DNA from 3 places in the Cupriavidus sp. PET2-C1 genome. Region 3 is predicted to be linked to each of the others. Evidence: predicted binding sites of a transcription regulator. Region 3 holds the regulator's gene; each other region holds the start of a gene.
What was found. The regulator LexA, encoded in region 3, represses DNA repair genes until DNA is damaged. The targets are predictions, from matches to a motif close to ACTGTATNNNNATACAGT.
Positions count from the first base shown of each region.

Region 1 (5,376 bases), 1.8 Mb from region 3:
GGAAGAACAGCGAGTAGAACTGGCCGGTGTACCAGACCACGGCCTGGCCGGCAGTCAGGCCTACCAGCGCCAGGATCACGATCTTCAGGTTGCGCCATTGGCCGAATGACTCGGTCAGCGGGGCCTTGGAGGTCTTGCCTTCGGCCTTCATTTTCTGGAAGGCGGGCGATTCGCTCATCGACAGGCGGATGTAGACCGACACGCCGAGCAGCAGGATCGAGACCAGGAACGGAATGCGCCAGCCCCAGACGTCGAAGTTCGGACCGGTCAGGTTGCGGCACAGCAGGATCACGATCAGCGACAGGAACAGGCCGAGCGTGGCAGTGGTCTGGATCCACGCGGTATAGGCGCCGCGCTTGCCGTGCGGCGCGTGCTCGGCCACATAGGTGGCGGCACCGCCGTACTCGCCGCCGAGGGCCAGGCCCTGCAGCATGCGCAGTGCGATCAGGATGATCGGGGCGGCCCAGCCGATGCTGGCATATCCCGGCAGCAGGCCCACGATGAAGGTCGACGCCCCCATGATCAGGATGGTCACCAGGAAGGTGTACTTGCGCCCGATCATGTCGCCCAGGCGGCCGAACACCAGCGCGCCGAACGGCCGCACGATAAAGCCCGCGGCGAAGGCCAGCAGCGCGAAGATGAAGGCGGCGGTTGGATCGAGCCCGGAAAAGAACTGCTTGGCGATGATGGCCGCCAGCGAACCGTAAAGATAAAAGTCGTACCACTCGAACACCGTCCCGAGCGAGGAGGCAAAGATCACCTTTCTCTCTTCGGGCGTCATCGCCGAGCCCTGCGCTGTGCCTCCGGGCATTGCCACGTTCTGTGCGTTAGCCATTGTCTCCTCCGTTTGTGATCGGAATCTTTCGGGTTGGCAGGCGGCGCGCACGCGTACTCTGGCGCACGCACGACAACCTCCGAAGTTGCAATGGATTGTGGGAGGCGAAACTTACTGCGTTCTGACAATTTCGGCCGAATTCGCCACTAAACGCTCGGGGTATACGCTAGGCAAAACGCTGGCTTGGTGGTGCTGCGCTGCGGTGCGAAGGGCCTCCGGAGAGCCTTGTGACAATCAGCTTCGAGCGGCAGGGCCGGGCTTCTTGCTATGCAGCATCGTCATGCCGGCGGGCGGGCACGGGCAGCTCGCCGGCGTCATCGTCTTCATCGCGGTTCATGCGCCAGGCATAGATTGCCGCCATCAGGACGTAGACGATCAGCGCGCCCTGCGCGCCGACCCAGAACGAGAAGGGCCAGCCGAAGAAATCGAAGCGCAGCTCGCGCGCATACCAGGCGACCACGAAGGTGACGACGAACCAGATCGACAGCAGCACGGCAATCCAGCGCAGGTTGCGATGCCACGCGCGGCGCTCGGACTGATCGGCCTGGTCGCGCCCGCCGCGCGCGTGGTCGGGATTGGTCATGCAGGCTCCAGGGGAGATGGCCGGCGCAGCGTGATGCGAAAGCATGCGCCGGCCAGGCGCGGCTCCGTCTGGTAGACATGGTCGAGGATGCTGACATCGCCGCCGTGCTGCTGCACGATCTCGCGCACGATGGCCAGGCCCAGGCCGCTGCCCTGGGTCTGGGTGCCGAGCACGCGGTAGAACCGTTCCATCACGCGCTCGCGCTCTGCCACCGGGATGCCGGGGCCGGTGTCTTCCACTTCGAGGTACGCGAAGGGCTCGAACGCATCCGCGCTGACGCGCACGGTGGCGTGGCCATCGGACGGCGTGTAGCGGATGGCGTTGTCGATCAGGTTGTTGAGCATCTCGGTCAGCATCAGGCGATTGCCTTGCACCATCACCGGGTGATCGTCGGCATCCACGCCGAGGTCGATGCGGCGCGCCCACGCCTGCGGCAGCCAGTCCTTGACCACCTCGCGCGCGAGCGCGGCCAGGTCCAGCGGTGCCATGCTGCCGGCGCCGGCCAGGTTCTCCATGCGCGCCAGCGACAGCAGCTGCGTCACCAGGTGAGCCGCGCGCTCCGAGCTGCCGGCGATCTGCGCCAGCGACTTGCGCAGCTCCTCGGGCGATTGCTCGCGCTGCGCCAGTTCCGCCTGCATGCGCAGCCCGGCCAGCGGTGTCTTCATCTGGTGGGCGGCATCTGCGATAAAGCGCTTCTGCGTCTGCACGGACATGTCGAGCCGCGCGAGCAGGTCGTTGAACGAGGCCACCAGCGGTGTGATTTCCTGCGGCGCGGCGCGCTCGTCGATGGGGCTGGTGTCGCCAGGGTTGCGCGCGCGGATGCGCTGCTGGATCGAGGTCAGCGGGGCCAGCCCGCGTGTGAGGCCAAACCACACCAGCACCACCGCCAGCGGCAGGATCACGAACTGCGGCAGGATCACGCCCTTGATGATTTCATTGGCCAGCCGCGCGCGCTTGTCGAGCGTCTCGCCAACCTGCACCAGCACCGGCTGCGCGTCGCCCGCCTGCTTCAGGTCGACATAGGTGTAGGCCACGCGCACGTCGTTGCCCGCGATGCGGTCGTCGCGCAGCGAGACCAGCCCGGCGTGGCCGCGATCGTCCTCGCCGGGCAGCGGCATGTCGTTGTCCCCGGCGACGAACTCGCCGTGCGTGCCCACCACCTGGTAGTAAATGTTGTCGGTTTCATCGGCCCGCAGGATTTCGCGCGCGGACAGTGGCAACTGCAGCGTGACGCGCCCGTTGACCTCGCGCACCTGCTGCGACAGCACGATGGCGCTGGCCTCCAGCGAGCGGTCGAAGGGCCCGTTGGCGATGGACTTCGCCACCAGGTAGGTCACGGCAATGCTCATCGGCCACAACAGCAGCAGCGGCGCCAGCATCCAGTCCAGTATTTCGCCGAACAGCGAGCGCGGCGACGGATGGCCCGCGCTGTCTTCAAGGTGCGGCAGGGCGCCGGCCAGCGTTTCGTCGCTGACGATCTCATCGGGCGGGGAGGGCGCGCGCGCGGGCCGTGCGGCCCGTGCGCGCCGCCGGGGCAGTCGCAGCAGGCTCATGGGGAGGGGGTGTCGGGCAGGTCTTGGCGGTGTCGCCGGCATGCCGTCAAAGGGAAAGGGAAACGGTGCCCAAGCCGATTCTGATTCTGATGATTCTAATGGCGCATTCTAGTCGTGCGCCACGGCGGCCTGGAATTTCTCCAGGCAGTAGCCCAGCCCGCGTACCGTGGCAATGCGGATCCCGCCCACCTCGATCTTCTTGCGCAGCCGGTGCACATAGACTTCGATGGCATTGTTGCTGACCTCTTCGCCCCATTCGCACAGGTGGTCGACCAGCTGCTCCTTGGATACCAGCCGCCCGGTGCGGGTGAGCAGGATCTCCAGCAGTCCGACTTCGCGCGCGGAGAGATCCAGCATCTGCTCGTTCAGGTAGGCGATGCGGCCAACCTGGTCGAAGGCCAGCGGGCCGTGGCGCGTGAGCGTGGCGCCGCCGCCGGCGCCGCGCCGCACCAGCGCGCGCACGCGGGCTTCCAGCTCGGACAGGGCGAAGGGCTTGGCCATGTAGTCGTCGGCGCCCAGGTCCAGGCCCTTGACGCGCTCATCGACGCCGTCGGCCGCGGTCAGGATCAGCACCGGCAGCATGGCGCCGCGCGTGCGCAGGCGCTTGAGCACTTCCAGCCCGGGCATGCGGGGCAGGCCGAGATCGAGGATCAGGAGGTCGAAGGTCTGGGTCGAGAGCGCCGAGTCGGCTTCAACCCCACTGGCGACATGGTCGACGGCATAGCCGGAGTGACGTAATGAGCGTGTCAGGCCATCTGCCAGCACATCGTCATCTTCGGCGATCAGAATACGCATGGTTGTCTCCACCCTGGCCGGCTTAGTCGTCGCTTTACATCAAATGACGCGTGCGGGACTTGCCAAGCATACTGTTTTTTTATACAGTACTCGCTTGATCCGGTCGCGCAGTGAGCGGGCCGGATCGTACTGAATTTAGCAACGAACGAATTACCGACGTTTGCCCAATGTTTGCCCCTGCTGCCAGGTACATTGTCATCAGGAGTTCGCGGCGCGGCGCGGGTCGGGCGGTTACCCGCAAAAGCAGGCGGCGCGCCACATGCGGCCTATTTATACACCATTGACGGAAGGACGACCATGGATGACGGCAAGAAGGCGGGTGCTGGCGTAAGCGCCGAAAAGCAGAAGGCGCTGGCGGCCGCGCTGGCCCAGATCGAGAAGCAGTTCGGCAAGGGCTCGATCATGAAACTGGGCGAGGCCGACATCGACCAGGATATCCAGGTCGTGTCCACCGGCTCGCTGGGCCTGGACATCGCGCTGGGCGTCGGCGGCCTGCCGCGCGGCCGCGTGGTGGAAATCTACGGTCCGGAATCCTCGGGCAAGACCACGCTGACGCTGCAGGTCGTGGCCGAAATGCAAAAGCTGGGCGGCACCTGCGCCTTTATCGATGCCGAGCACGCGCTCGACGTCAACTATGCCGGCAAGCTCGGCGTGTCCGTGGGCGACCTGCTGATCTCCCAGCCCGACACCGGCGAGCAGGCACTGGAAATCACCGACGCGCTGGTGCGCTCGGGCTCGGTCGACCTGATCGTGATCGACTCGGTGGCGGCCCTGGTGCCCAAGGCCGAAATCGAAGGCGAGATGGGCGATTCGCTGCCGGGCCTGCAGGCCCGCCTGATGAGCCAGGCGCTGCGCAAGCTGACCGGCACCATCAAGCGCACCAACTGCCTGGTGATCTTCATCAACCAGATCCGCATGAAGATCGGCGTGATGTTCGGCTCGCCCGAAACCACCACCGGCGGCAATGCGCTGAAGTTCTACGCCTCGGTGCGCCTGGACATCCGCCGCATCGGCTCGATCAAGAAGGGCGATGAGGTGATCGGCAACGAAACCAAGGTCAAGGTGGTCAAGAACAAGGTATCGCCGCCGTTCCGCGAAGCCTTCTTCGACATCCTCTATGGCCAGGGCATCTCGCGCCAGGGCGAAATCATCGACCTCGGCGTGGACGCCAAGGTCGTCGAGAAGTCGGGCGCGTGGTACAGCTACAAGGGCGAGAAGATCGGCCAGGGCAAGGACAACGCGCGTGAATACCTGCGCGAAAATCCGGACATCGCCGACGAGATCGAGAACAAGGTGCGCGAGTCGCTGGGCGTGGTCCTGATGAACGGCACGCCGGCCACCGCCGGCGCCGTGGTCACCGCCGAAGACTGAGCTTCGCTGGCCGGGGCATTTCCGGCCGCGATCCCCACCCCGGGGCGGCACGCGCAGCGACGCGCGCCGCCCCGGTTTGCATTTTTAAAGCGCATCTATAAAACGCATTGATAAAGCGCATTGACAATGCGCGGTGTTCAAGCGCGCCTTCCCCCATGGCTACCCGTCCTCCTCTCTCCCTGAAAGCCCGCGCCGTCGGCTACCTGTCGCGGCGCGAGCACAGCCGGGCGGAGCTGGCG
Region 1 covers NZ_CM137259.1:701,230-706,605, forward strand. Annotated here, with positions in the region: gene ACX12D_RS03210 (MFS transporter) at 1-835, opposite strand, end outside; gene ACX12D_RS03215 (DUF4212 domain-containing protein) at 1,101-1,418, opposite strand; gene ACX12D_RS03220 (sensor histidine kinase N-terminal domain-containing protein) at 1,415-2,971, opposite strand; gene ACX12D_RS03225 (response regulator) at 3,080-3,766, opposite strand; gene recA (recombinase RecA) at 4,064-5,137, shown strand; gene recX (recombination regulator RecX) at 5,293-5,376, shown strand, end outside.
Region 1: the regulator LexA is predicted to act here: its motif matches at 3,837-3,854, upstream of recA (recombinase RecA).

Region 2 (5,376 bases), 2.1 Mb from region 3:
GCGGGTCATGGCAACGTATAGCAGCCGGCGCTCTTCCTCGATTTCCTCGGTGGTGCCGGTGGCCAGGTCCGACGGCATGCAACCGTCGACGGCGTTGAGCACATAGACGGCCTTCCATTCCTGGCCCTTGGCCGAGTGGATGGTGGACAGGATCAGGTAATCCTCGTCGCGCAGCGGCACGCCGGATTCGTCGCTCGATGCGTCCGGCGGGTCGAGCGTGAGTTCCGTCAGGAAGCGCTCGCGCGACGCGTAGGTGGCGGCGATACGCTCCAGTTGCTGCAGGTCGGCCGCGCGTGCGGGAGCGTCGTCGTGCAGGCGCTCAAGGTGCGGCTGGTACCACGCCACCACCTGCTCGAAGGCGGAGGGCCACGGCGCGGCCGGGGCCATCAGGCTGCGCGCCAGCGCCAGCAGGTCGGGCCAGGCCTCGGCGGCGGCTGGCGGCGCCTCAAAGGACTCCAGGGCAAATAGCGGCTCGGTGGCGATTTCCACGGCATCGAGCACACGAGCGGCAGTCTTGGGCCCCACGCCAGGCAGTAGTTGCAGGCTGCGGAAGCCCGCCATGCGGTCGCGCGGATTTTCCAGCCAGCGCACCACCGCCAGCACATCCTTCACGTGCGTGGATTCCAGGAACTTCAAGCCGCCGAACTTCACGAACGGGATGTTGCGCCGGACCAGCTCGATCTCCAGCTGCGCGCTGTGGTCGGCGGCGCGGAACAGCACCGCCTGCGACAGCAGCGCCAGCCCGGCCTCGCGCCGCGCCAGGATCTGCTCGACCACATAGCGGGCCTGGTCCGCCTCGTCGTTGACCACCACGATCTCCGGCTTCTCGGCCGAGCCGCGCTCCGACCACAGGTCCTTGGTATAGCGCTCGGCCGCCAGCCTGATCACCGCGTTGGCGGCAGCCAGGATGGGCTGGGTGGAGCGGTAGTTCTGCGACAGCGTGACCATGTCCGCGGCCGGCGTGAACTGCGCGGGGAAATCGAGGATGTTGCGCACCGTGGCGCCACGGAAGGCGTAGATCGACTGTGCATCGTCGCCCACCACCGTCAGGCCGCGCCCGTCGGGCTTGAGCGCGAGCAGGATGGCAGCCTGCAGCGCATTGGTGTCCTGGTATTCGTCCACCAGCACGTGGTCGAAGCGCGCGCCCATGTCCTGCGCCAGCGCGGGCTCGGCCAGTGCCTGCGCCCAGTAGAGCAGCAGGTCGTCGTAGTCGAGCACCTGCTGCTTCTGCTTGGCTTGCACATAGCCGGCAAATAGTCCGCGCAGCGCATCCGTCCACATGGCATAGCGCGGGAACCATTGCTTGAGCACGTCTTCGAGCGGCGCCTGCGTGTTGACCACGCGCGAGTAGATCGACAGGCAGGTTTCCTTGCGCGGGAACCGCGAAGCCTGGGCCGACAGGCCCAGGTCGTGCCGCACCACGTTCATCAGGTCGGCGGCGTCGCCGCGATCGCAGATGGTGAAGCTGGGCGACAGGCCAAGCGTTTCCGCGTACTCGCGCAGCAGGCGCGCGCCGATGGCGTGGAAGGTGCCTGACCATGTGAGTGCCGCGCGCCCCGCCCCGGAGGCTTGCATGCCCAGCGCCTGGTCGACGATGCGCTCGACCCGCCGCCCCATTTCCGACGCCGCGCGGCGCGAGAACGTCAGCAGCAGGATGCGGCGCGGGTCTGCGCCGCTCAGCACTAGATGGGCAACGCGGTGGGCCAGCGTGTTGGTCTTGCCCGAGCCGGCACCGGCGATGATCAGCAGCGGCGCGGCGGGCTCGTGCGTCACGGCCGCGCGCTGTTCCGGGTTCAGGGTCGACAGGTAGGCCGGCGTGTCGGGGGCGCGGGCATCCACGGTATCGGGCTGCTTGACGGCGGGTGCGTCGCAAAGCACGGCGCTGGGATCGGGATCGAGTAACACGGAGCGGGGGCCTTAGGGGATGCCGGGGATGCCGGGCGCAAGTGCGCTGGCCAGCATGGGCGGGGAAAGCTGCTGGCAACTGTATATCCATACAGCCGGGCTGCGCAAGCCGGGCATTGCCCGGGCGCGCCCAGGCAATAAAAAAGGTGCCATGGAAGGCACCTTTCTGGGCGGAGGCGGTGAGCCGGGCGGTGGCTCAGGCCGCCTTGGCGAGCGCGCCGTCGAGCAGCTTGTGCAGCGCGTCCCACTCGGGCTCGCCCACATAGCGCTTGAGGATGTGGCCGTCCTTGTCGATCACGAAGGTGGTCGGGGTCAGCTGCACTTCGCCGAATGCCTTGGCGGCCGCGCCGTCGGAATCCATCGCCACCTTGAACGGCAGCTTGCGCGTTTGCGCATAGTTCATCACGTACATGGGCGGGTCATAGCTCATTGCCACGGCGACGAACTCCAGGCCCTTGCCCTTGAACTTGTCATAGGTGCGGACCATGTCCGGCATTTCCTTGACGCAGGTGACGCAGCTGGTGGCCCAGAAGTTGACCAGGTAGACCTTGCCCTTGAGATCGGAGGTGCTGATCTTCTCGCCCGACAGCAGCGTGAACGTGGCGGGCGGCGCCGCATTGGCGGGGGCGACGGCGCGATAGCCGAACCAACCCAGCACGGCAACCAGCAGCACGGCGGCGATCACAGGCCACCGCTTGCGCGAGGCGGTGCTTGCCGGGGTGGGTGTGGTGGGGGAAGCGGAGGTCGTCATGATGCTCGCCGACAGGTCAGACAAGCCACTATTCTACTGCCGCTGCCAAGGCGCTGCCGGCTGCATTCACCGAGCCGCCGCGGATGCGACGATTGGCCGCAGCCGGGTGCGCCATCGTGCGCCTCAATGCGCCTTGCTTGCCAAGGCCGAGCGGGCCTGGTCCAGCGCCTGCTCAAGGTAGGCGCCATAGAAATCGGGCTGCATGCCACGTAGCGGCGTGGCCAGCGAGCGGCCGCGCGCGTCAAGGAAGAGCACCGTGGGTGCTACCGCTACATTGCGGCTGCGCGCCCATTCGCGTGCGGTGGTCATGCTGCCATCGGCGTTGCGCAGGGGCGTGTCGGCGGTCATGTCGAGCTCGCGCGCCTCGATTTCGCCCGCCGCGGCTTGCGGGCCGAGATAGTTGCGGCGCACCGTTTCGCAGTACACGCAGCCGGGCAGTGTCACCAGCACCACCAGGGGCTCGCCCCGGCTGGCCGCAGCGGCGGCCTGGGTGGCGAGATCGTTGGCGGGGGGCAGGTGGGCCGTGGCGGCCAGGGCGCTTGTGCCTGCCGCGACCAGCATGGCGCCGAGCATCGCCATGCCAGCACGGCGTGCGGTGCCAAAAACACCCCGGAGGGATGGCGGCATGGGCCGGATCGATGGCTGGGTTTGCATTGGCGGGCAATGTGGATGAGCGCTGACACGCGGGTTCTACGATAATAGCGGCTTATCTCCGCATTCGCCGCCCTGATGCCCCACGCCTGGTTTCCACGGTTTTTCCGCTTGCCGCAGTCCCCGCTTGCCAAAGCCATCGTCCTGGGCGCGCTCGGCGCCGGGCTGATCGCCTGTTCGCCCCGCTATGACTGGCGCACCATCCAGTCCAACGAAGGCGCCTACGCGGCGCTTTATCCCGGCAAGCCATCCGGCGCTGCGCGCGAGGTGGCGATTGCCGGGCGCAAGCTGCCCATGACGATGGACGCGGCCCGGGTCGACGAGACCTTGTTCGCCGTGGGCGTGGTGACCTTGCCCGCCGATGACGCCGAGTTGCGGCAGGCGGCGCTGGATTCCATGCAGAAGGGCTTGCTCGGCAACCTCGGGCCGCATCCTGCCGATGCGGTCAAGACCCGCAAGGTGACGGTGATGTCGGCCGCATCGCCGGCCGTGGCGCTCGAGGGTGTGGAGCTGCAGGTGGCCGCGGTCTCGCCGCAGGACCAGTCGCCACGCAGGTTGACCGCGCGGCTGGTGGCATCGGGCGTGCACGTCTACCAGGCGGTCGTGCTGGAGGCGGGAGAGGCGGCGCGCGACCAGCGCCAGGCGGAACAGATAGACCAGTTCCTGACGGGCTTCCATCCGTTCTGACCTGGGCGCTCCAAGCTTCAAGGCAGATTCAAGACAGTTTATTTTCAAGGAGTAACGCAATGCGTTGGGATGTTTGGCTGGCCTATTTCGCGGCCTGTTGGGTGATTGCCGTGTCGCCGGGTTCCGGCGCGGTGCTGTCGATGAGCCATGGCCTGTCCTATGGGCTGCGCAAGACCACCACCACGATTTTTGGCTTGCAGACCGGGCTGGTCATCATCCTGCTGGTGGCCGGCGGTGGCCTGGGCGCGCTGCTGGTGGCCTCCGAGCATGCATTTGCCGTGGTCAAGACGATTGGTGCGCTCTACCTGATCTACATCGGCGTGCAGCAATGGCGCGCGCGGGTGGACGGCGGCCAGGACGATGCAGCGCAGGGCAGGCAAGCGCCGCGCATGGCCACGCTGAGCCCGCGCCGGCGTTTTGCCACGGGCTTGCTGACCAATGTGACCAACCCCAAGGGCATCATCTTCATGGTGGCGGTGTTGCCGCAGTTCATCGATCCCGCTCATGCGCTCGGGCCCCAGCTTGCCATCCTGGCCGCGACCATGTGCGGCGTGGACCTGGTGGTGATGCACGGCTACGCGCTGCTGGCCTCGCGCATGCGCGGCCTGTTCCGCAATGCGCGCGCGGTGCGCTGGCAGAACCGGATCTTCGGCAGCGTGCTGGTGGCCGTGGGCGCGGCGCTGTTCTTCGTCAGGCGCCATCCGGCGTGAAGACTCAGGGCCGGCTCCGCGCCGGTCCGATCCGGCCTGATCCGTCCCGATCCGTCCATATGCCTATCTATCGCTGGCTTCCCACGAGTGCGTTTGCTTCAATAAGGTAAGACGGTAAGACGAAGACGACCCAAGCGGAGGTAAGCAATGCGAAGCTCTTCCCCCCAGCAGGCTCCATTGCATGCGCGGCCGGTCCACACCGTGCCGCCGGCCGAGGATCCGCTGCCCCCGGGCGTGCCGCCCGACCTCCCTCCGATCGAAGAGCCACCGCCGCCATCGGAGCCGCCTGTGGCCGCGCCGCCGCGCCGGGCGTGAATGGCTACGGTGTGCGCAAGGCGCGCCGGTACTGGATAGCCTCGCCCACATGGCTCGGCTGTAATTGCTCGGCGCCCGCCAGGTCGGCAATGGTGCGGGCGATCTTCAATACGCGGAAATAGGCGCGCGCCGACCAGGCCAGCTTGGCCATGGCGCCGCGCAGCAATGCCTGCGCCTCGGGCGCGAGCGGGCAATGTTCGTCGATCTCGCGACCGGACAGGGCGGCGTTGGGCTTGCCCTGGCGGGCCTGTTGCACGGCCCGGGCGGCCAGCACGCGCTGGCGCACGTCGGCGCTGGGCTCTCCGGGCGGGCCGTCGAGCATTTCCTGATGATCCTGCGCCGGCACTTCCACCTGCA
Region 2 covers NZ_CM137259.1:423,507-428,882, forward strand. Annotated here, with positions in the region: gene ACX12D_RS01905 (ATP-dependent helicase) at 1-1,839, opposite strand, end outside; gene ACX12D_RS01910 (TlpA disulfide reductase family protein) at 2,102-2,656, opposite strand; gene ACX12D_RS01915 (thioredoxin domain-containing protein) at 2,780-3,235, opposite strand; gene ACX12D_RS01920 (hypothetical protein) at 3,386-3,994, shown strand; gene ACX12D_RS01925 (LysE family transporter) at 4,054-4,704, shown strand; gene ACX12D_RS01930 (YifB family Mg chelatase-like AAA ATPase) at 5,024-5,376, opposite strand, start outside.
Region 2: the regulator LexA is predicted to act here: its motif matches at 1,984-2,001, upstream of ACX12D_RS01905 (ATP-dependent helicase).

Region 3 (5,376 bases):
TGACGGCGACCCCAGTCTTCCACGCGGTGGATCTGGCCTTCCTGGGACGTGACCAGCGTCTTGTAACGCTCGATCATGGCCGGGACTTGTTCGCTCTGGTCCGGATGGACGATAAATACGATTTCGTAATGACGCATTGACGCTCCTTTTGGATAAGCTGCCCGAGCGCCATGTCCGGTGCAGCAAGGTTGAATAGCCTTAGAGTATAGCGTGCTTTTGCTATCGGGAGCAAGCCGCCTCAGTTTTCGGTGAATAGCGCCTGCAGCGCCGCCGGATCCTTTGCCAGTCCTGGCTCCGCGGCCAGAGCCAGCGCCAGGAGCACGCGCGCTTTATAAGGATTGAGGTCGCCGGCCGAAACAAAAACGCCCGCGGCCGGCTTGGGAGGCGCTGGAATCGCCACATGCCCCGCCCCGGTGCGCGAACTGCGCACCACTGCCACGCCGGCGCTGGCAGCATCAGTTAGCGCCTCCACCAGCGACTGGTGGACCGACCCGTTGCCAGCGGCCGCCACGACCAGGCCCGACACGCCCGCCTGCGCCAAGGCATCCACCACGATCCGGCCCGGTTCCGCATAGCTAGCCACGATCTCGACCTGCGGCCATGCACCTGGAACCGGCCAGGCCTTGGCCGGCAAGCGGCCGGGGGTGCGCACAAAGCGCACGAGGTTGTCCTGGACAAAACCAATCGGCCCGGTTACCGGCGACACAAACGCATTCACCGCCGACGTGTGCGCCTTCATCACATCGCGCCCTGCGTGAATCTCCTGATTGATCACCAGCAGCACGCCCTTCGCCGTCGCGCCGGCATCCGCCGCTACGCGCACCGCATCCAGCAGGTTCAACGGACCATCCGCCGACAACGAGGTCGACGGCCGCATTGCAGCCGTCAGCACAACCGGCACCGTACCCACGCAAGCCAGGTGCAGCAGCATGGCCGTCTCCTCCAGGGTATCGGTGCCGTGCGTAATGACAATGCCCGACACATCGGGCTGCGCGGACCAGTACGCCACGCGCCCCACCAGCCTGGACCAGAGCGCGAACGACATGTCCTTGCTATCCACCTGCGCAACCTGCTCGGCCTCGATCCGCGCCACCGCCCCCAGCGCCGGCACCGCGTCGAGCAGCGCCGTCACCGGCACCGTCGCCGCCTGGTACTTCGCGCTGCTGGCTGGGTTGGACGACGAACCGGCAATGGTGCCACCGGTAGCGAGCACGACGACACGAGGCAGGAGAGACATGGCGGGAAAGTGGGAAAGTGGGAAAGTGGGAAAGTGGGACCGTGGCCGGGAGCCAGAAAAGTTGAACAGTACGCAACGCAAGACGCTTCAGTGCCGCGGATTGTAACCCTCCGCCCACCCGCCACGGCACGCGCCAAGACCCGTGGGACGCACCTGTCAATGCGCAAACTCCCAAAAATTCCGCTTGCACTTCACTCGATACTGTATAAAATCACAGCATACTGTTTAAACATACAGTGCTTTCAAACACCGGCGACCATGGCGACCCTGACACCGCGACAGCAGCAGATTTTCGACTTGATCCGCAGCAGCCTCCAGCACACGGGCTTCCCGCCCACGCGCGCAGAGATCGCCGCCAAGTTCGGCTTCTCCTCACCCAATGCAGCCGAGGAACATTTACGTGCCCTGGCCCGCAAAGGCGTGATCGAGCTCACCCCCGGCGCCTCACGCGGCATTCGCCTCAAGGTCTCCCGCAGCGACTCCGAGCTACCCGACCAGTTCTCGCTGCCTATGGCGGGCGTCATGCAGCTAACCCTGCCATTGGTAGGGCGCGTCGCAGCCGGCAGCCCGATCCTCGCCGCCGAACACATCGACCGCCAATACCAGGTCGACGCCTCGGTGTTCGACGTGCAGCCCGATTACCTCCTGCGGGTGCGTGGTCTCAGCATGCGCGACGCCGGCATCCTCGATGGCGACCTGCTCGCCGTCAAGCGCGCCAGCGAAGCCGCCAACGGCAAGATCGTTGTAGCGCGCCTGGGCGACGACGTCACCGTCAAACGCCTCAACCGCCGCGGCGACACCATCGAGCTGATCGCCGAGAACCCCGACTTCCCCAGCATCATCGTGCAAGCCGGCCGTGAAGAGTTCTCACTAGAAGGCATCGCTGTCGGTCTCATCCGCCCCGGCGCCTTCTGACGAGTGCGGCTGAGGCGGGCGAACCCCGTACAAGCCGACACCCGATTGTGCCAACGCACCCGCGTAGCGGGTACCGCTAACTGTTGTTGCAAGTCACCAGGTGTAGCCATGCTGCCAGCCAACCGCCTCTCCGCCCGCCGCCCCGTCAAGCCCGTGCCCTTCCGCCAGTCCAAAGGCGTACGCATCTACCAGGGCGCACAACGACGCACCATGGTTGGCAGCATGGCCGCCATCTGCCGAATGCTCGAGTTGGAGGAATCCTCCAAGCTGGCTGGTTAAGCAGGTGGCACTGAAAAAAATTTGTGCAGAGTACTAGCCATCCTGCTCTTGGCATTGTATGATCTTGTTCTTCGTCGTTCGGCACCAAGCAGAACGACATCGACGGTGGCTGTAGCTCAGTTGGTAGAGTCCAGGATTGTGATTCCTGTCGTCGTGGGTTCGAGTCCCATCAGCCACCCCAAGAATTTTCTTTACAAAACAGCGACTTAGCCAAGTCGCTGTTTTTGTTTGTGGACTCAACGCACGTTGAAAGGTCCCGCAGCGGTAATTCGGATCAAGGGCATTGCGACCCAAGCTCGCAACGCAAGCAGAGGTATCGCTATGCCGGGCCGCCCATGTGCGCCGCGCGCTCCTACCCTCCCCCCGCAATCCCATCACACGTTCTTGCCCGGCGAAACCATCCGTTGACAATTCGGCGCTCTGCTTTCTACGCTCGCATTCGGATTCACTGCGAATCCGCACAGTAGCTGTGCACTGCAATGCCCCCGCCCGATACTCGTTGCCTGGAGACGTGAGTGATGCACTGACTCTTGGGCGCGCCGGCGTGTCCAGCAACGAATATTGGCATCGAATTTGGATAAAGATATTTTAATTCTGCCTATAAGGCCTTCATTGCCTCAAAGTGAAAAACCAACTAATCGGCAAGAGGGAAGCCAAAGACATCCTGCAGCAGGTCTTGCTCGAACGCCGCTATCCACGAAGACCCCGCCCCGTCTGGATAGCGCCGAACTTCGCTTCCGATTACACGGGTGACGGTGATTTCCCGCAGCGTGTGATTCAGGCTGTCGGCCAGCGGAGTGCCCTCCTCTGCTGCGACATCGAAATCCTCTGGTACAAATCCGTGCCGCGCGCAAGCGGACTCGAAATTCTCACGCTCGTCCGCGGGTAGTTCGTAGAATAACTTTTGAACCATGGCCATCTCCCAGAGCCTCGCTGAGATCCTAACATGGCCAATCCGCGCATCCCTGAGCAGTTCGTCGGCTACCCCATCTGCAATGCAATCACGCTCCAGGAGACCGAGTCGCGGCCCTGCGTATCCTTGCGCTGCCCGATATAGCGTTCAACCAAGCCGATCGCTCGGCCAAGTTCCAGCGTCTCATCGGCAGACACGTCAAACATCCTTCGACCATGGGGAATAGGCCCATGTCTGAGCGACATGATGACACTAGCGCCCGGCGCCAGCAGTTCCGCGATGGCACGCATTGCAATCGCTCGCTCAGCCGCGTCAAGATGCATCCATACGGCAGTTAGCAATATGAGATCAAAATGCTCACGCCTGGCTCGCATCGCCGATAGGCACGGCAGCGCGTCATCCACCCATTCAATGGGCAAAGCCGCGTGAATACGCTGCCCCTCTTGACGCAGTTCAAGGGTGGGTTCCAGAGCCACAACGCGATGTCCCAACCGAGTAAGCGCGGCTGCATCGCGGCCCGATCCAGCGCCGATGTCCAGAATGCCGCTGGGCGTATGTGGAAACAGGTGCAGAACGTCGCGATGGACATCCTCGAACAGAATGTGCTCGTATTGTTGCGCCAACGCGAGTGCGTTGGCGCTATAGCCTGCGGTACCCGCCACTGTTCTACGCATGTGGATCCCTGTTTTCACCCCACCAACGGCGTATAGGAAGCTTCCGCGCCCCTTGGCATATTGCAATTGCTCGTTGACTGACCCCGACGAGACTTCCCGTAGACCGCCTTGCCATCGCGCCGGCGGCCTTCTTTTTTGCCGGACGCCGCGGTTGCCTTGATGTTCATCCGGAACGGCCGGACTGACCATGGCCTGCATCGAAGGCGACGCCTGTGGCACAGCATCGTGCGTGCCACCTCGGCGTGAAGAGACACGCGTTTTAACCTGCGGAGCTGTGGATATGGCCGGCACCAGCCTGCTTCTGCTGATGTCACGGCTGTGGTCGCCGTTGCAAGACTTGGAACGCGGACCCTGCGGCCGTCGACGGAATAGATCCACGCTTGTCTTCTGAAGCCGTTCTAAATCGTTGCCACAAACCGCAGCCATAAAAGCAAAACCCCCCAGTACTTTCGTACTGGGGGGTTTCAAGGGAGAGCCTGGCGATTACCTACTTTCACACGGGTATCCGCACTATCATCGGCGTGGAGTCGTTTCACGGTCCTGTTCGGGATGGGAAGGGGTGGTTCCAACTCGCTATGGTCACCAGGCATAAACGGTGGCCGCGCTGAGGAATGCTCAACGCAGCGAATAGGGATGTAGTAGGGGTTGTGCGTATCGGCCTAGCTGCTGGGCAGCGGCACGCGACACTCACACCAGGTAGAAACACACTGGTTATAGGATCAAGCCTTACGGGCAATTAGTACTGGTTAGCTTAACGCATTACTGCGCTTCCACACCCAGCCTATCAACGTCCTGGTCTCGAACGACCCTTCAAGGAGCTCAAGGCTCCAGGGAATCCTCATCTTCAGGCGAGTTTCCCGCTTAGATGCTTTCAGCGGTTATCTCTTCCGTACATAGCTACCCTGCGATGCCTCTGGCGAGACAACAGGTACACCAGCGGTACGTCCACTCCGGTCCTCTCGTACTAGGAGCAGCCCCCGTCAAGATTCCAACGCCCACGGCAGATAGGGACCAAACTGTCTCACGACGTTTTAAACCCAGCTCACGTACCTCTTTAAATGGCGAACAGCCATACCCTTGGGACCGGCTACAGCCCCAGGATGAGATGAGCCGACATCGAGGTGCCAAACACCGCCGTCGATATGAACTCTTGGGCGGTATCAGCCTGTTATCCCCAGAGTACCTTTTATCCGTTGAGCGATGGCCCTTCCATTCAGAACCACCGGATCACTATGTCCTGCTTTCGCACCTGCTCGACTTGTCGGTCTCGCAGTTAAGCACGCTTTTGCCATTGCACTTTAGGTACGATGTCCGACCGTACCAAGCGTACCTTCGAACTCCTCCGTTACACTTTGGGA
Region 3 covers NZ_CM137259.1:2,548,869-2,554,244, forward strand. Annotated here, with positions in the region: gene rpsF (30S ribosomal protein S6) at 1-137, opposite strand, end outside; gene ACX12D_RS11530 (asparaginase) at 239-1,237, opposite strand; gene lexA (transcriptional repressor LexA) at 1,496-2,152, shown strand; gene ACX12D_RS11540 (hypothetical protein) at 2,261-2,431, shown strand; tRNA gene ACX12D_RS11545 (tRNA-His) at 2,537-2,612, shown strand; gene ACX12D_RS11550 (hypothetical protein) at 3,066-3,344, opposite strand; gene ACX12D_RS11555 (class I SAM-dependent methyltransferase) at 3,413-4,018, opposite strand; rRNA gene rrf (5S ribosomal RNA) at 4,493-4,605, opposite strand; rRNA gene ACX12D_RS11565 (23S ribosomal RNA) at 4,734-5,376, opposite strand, start outside.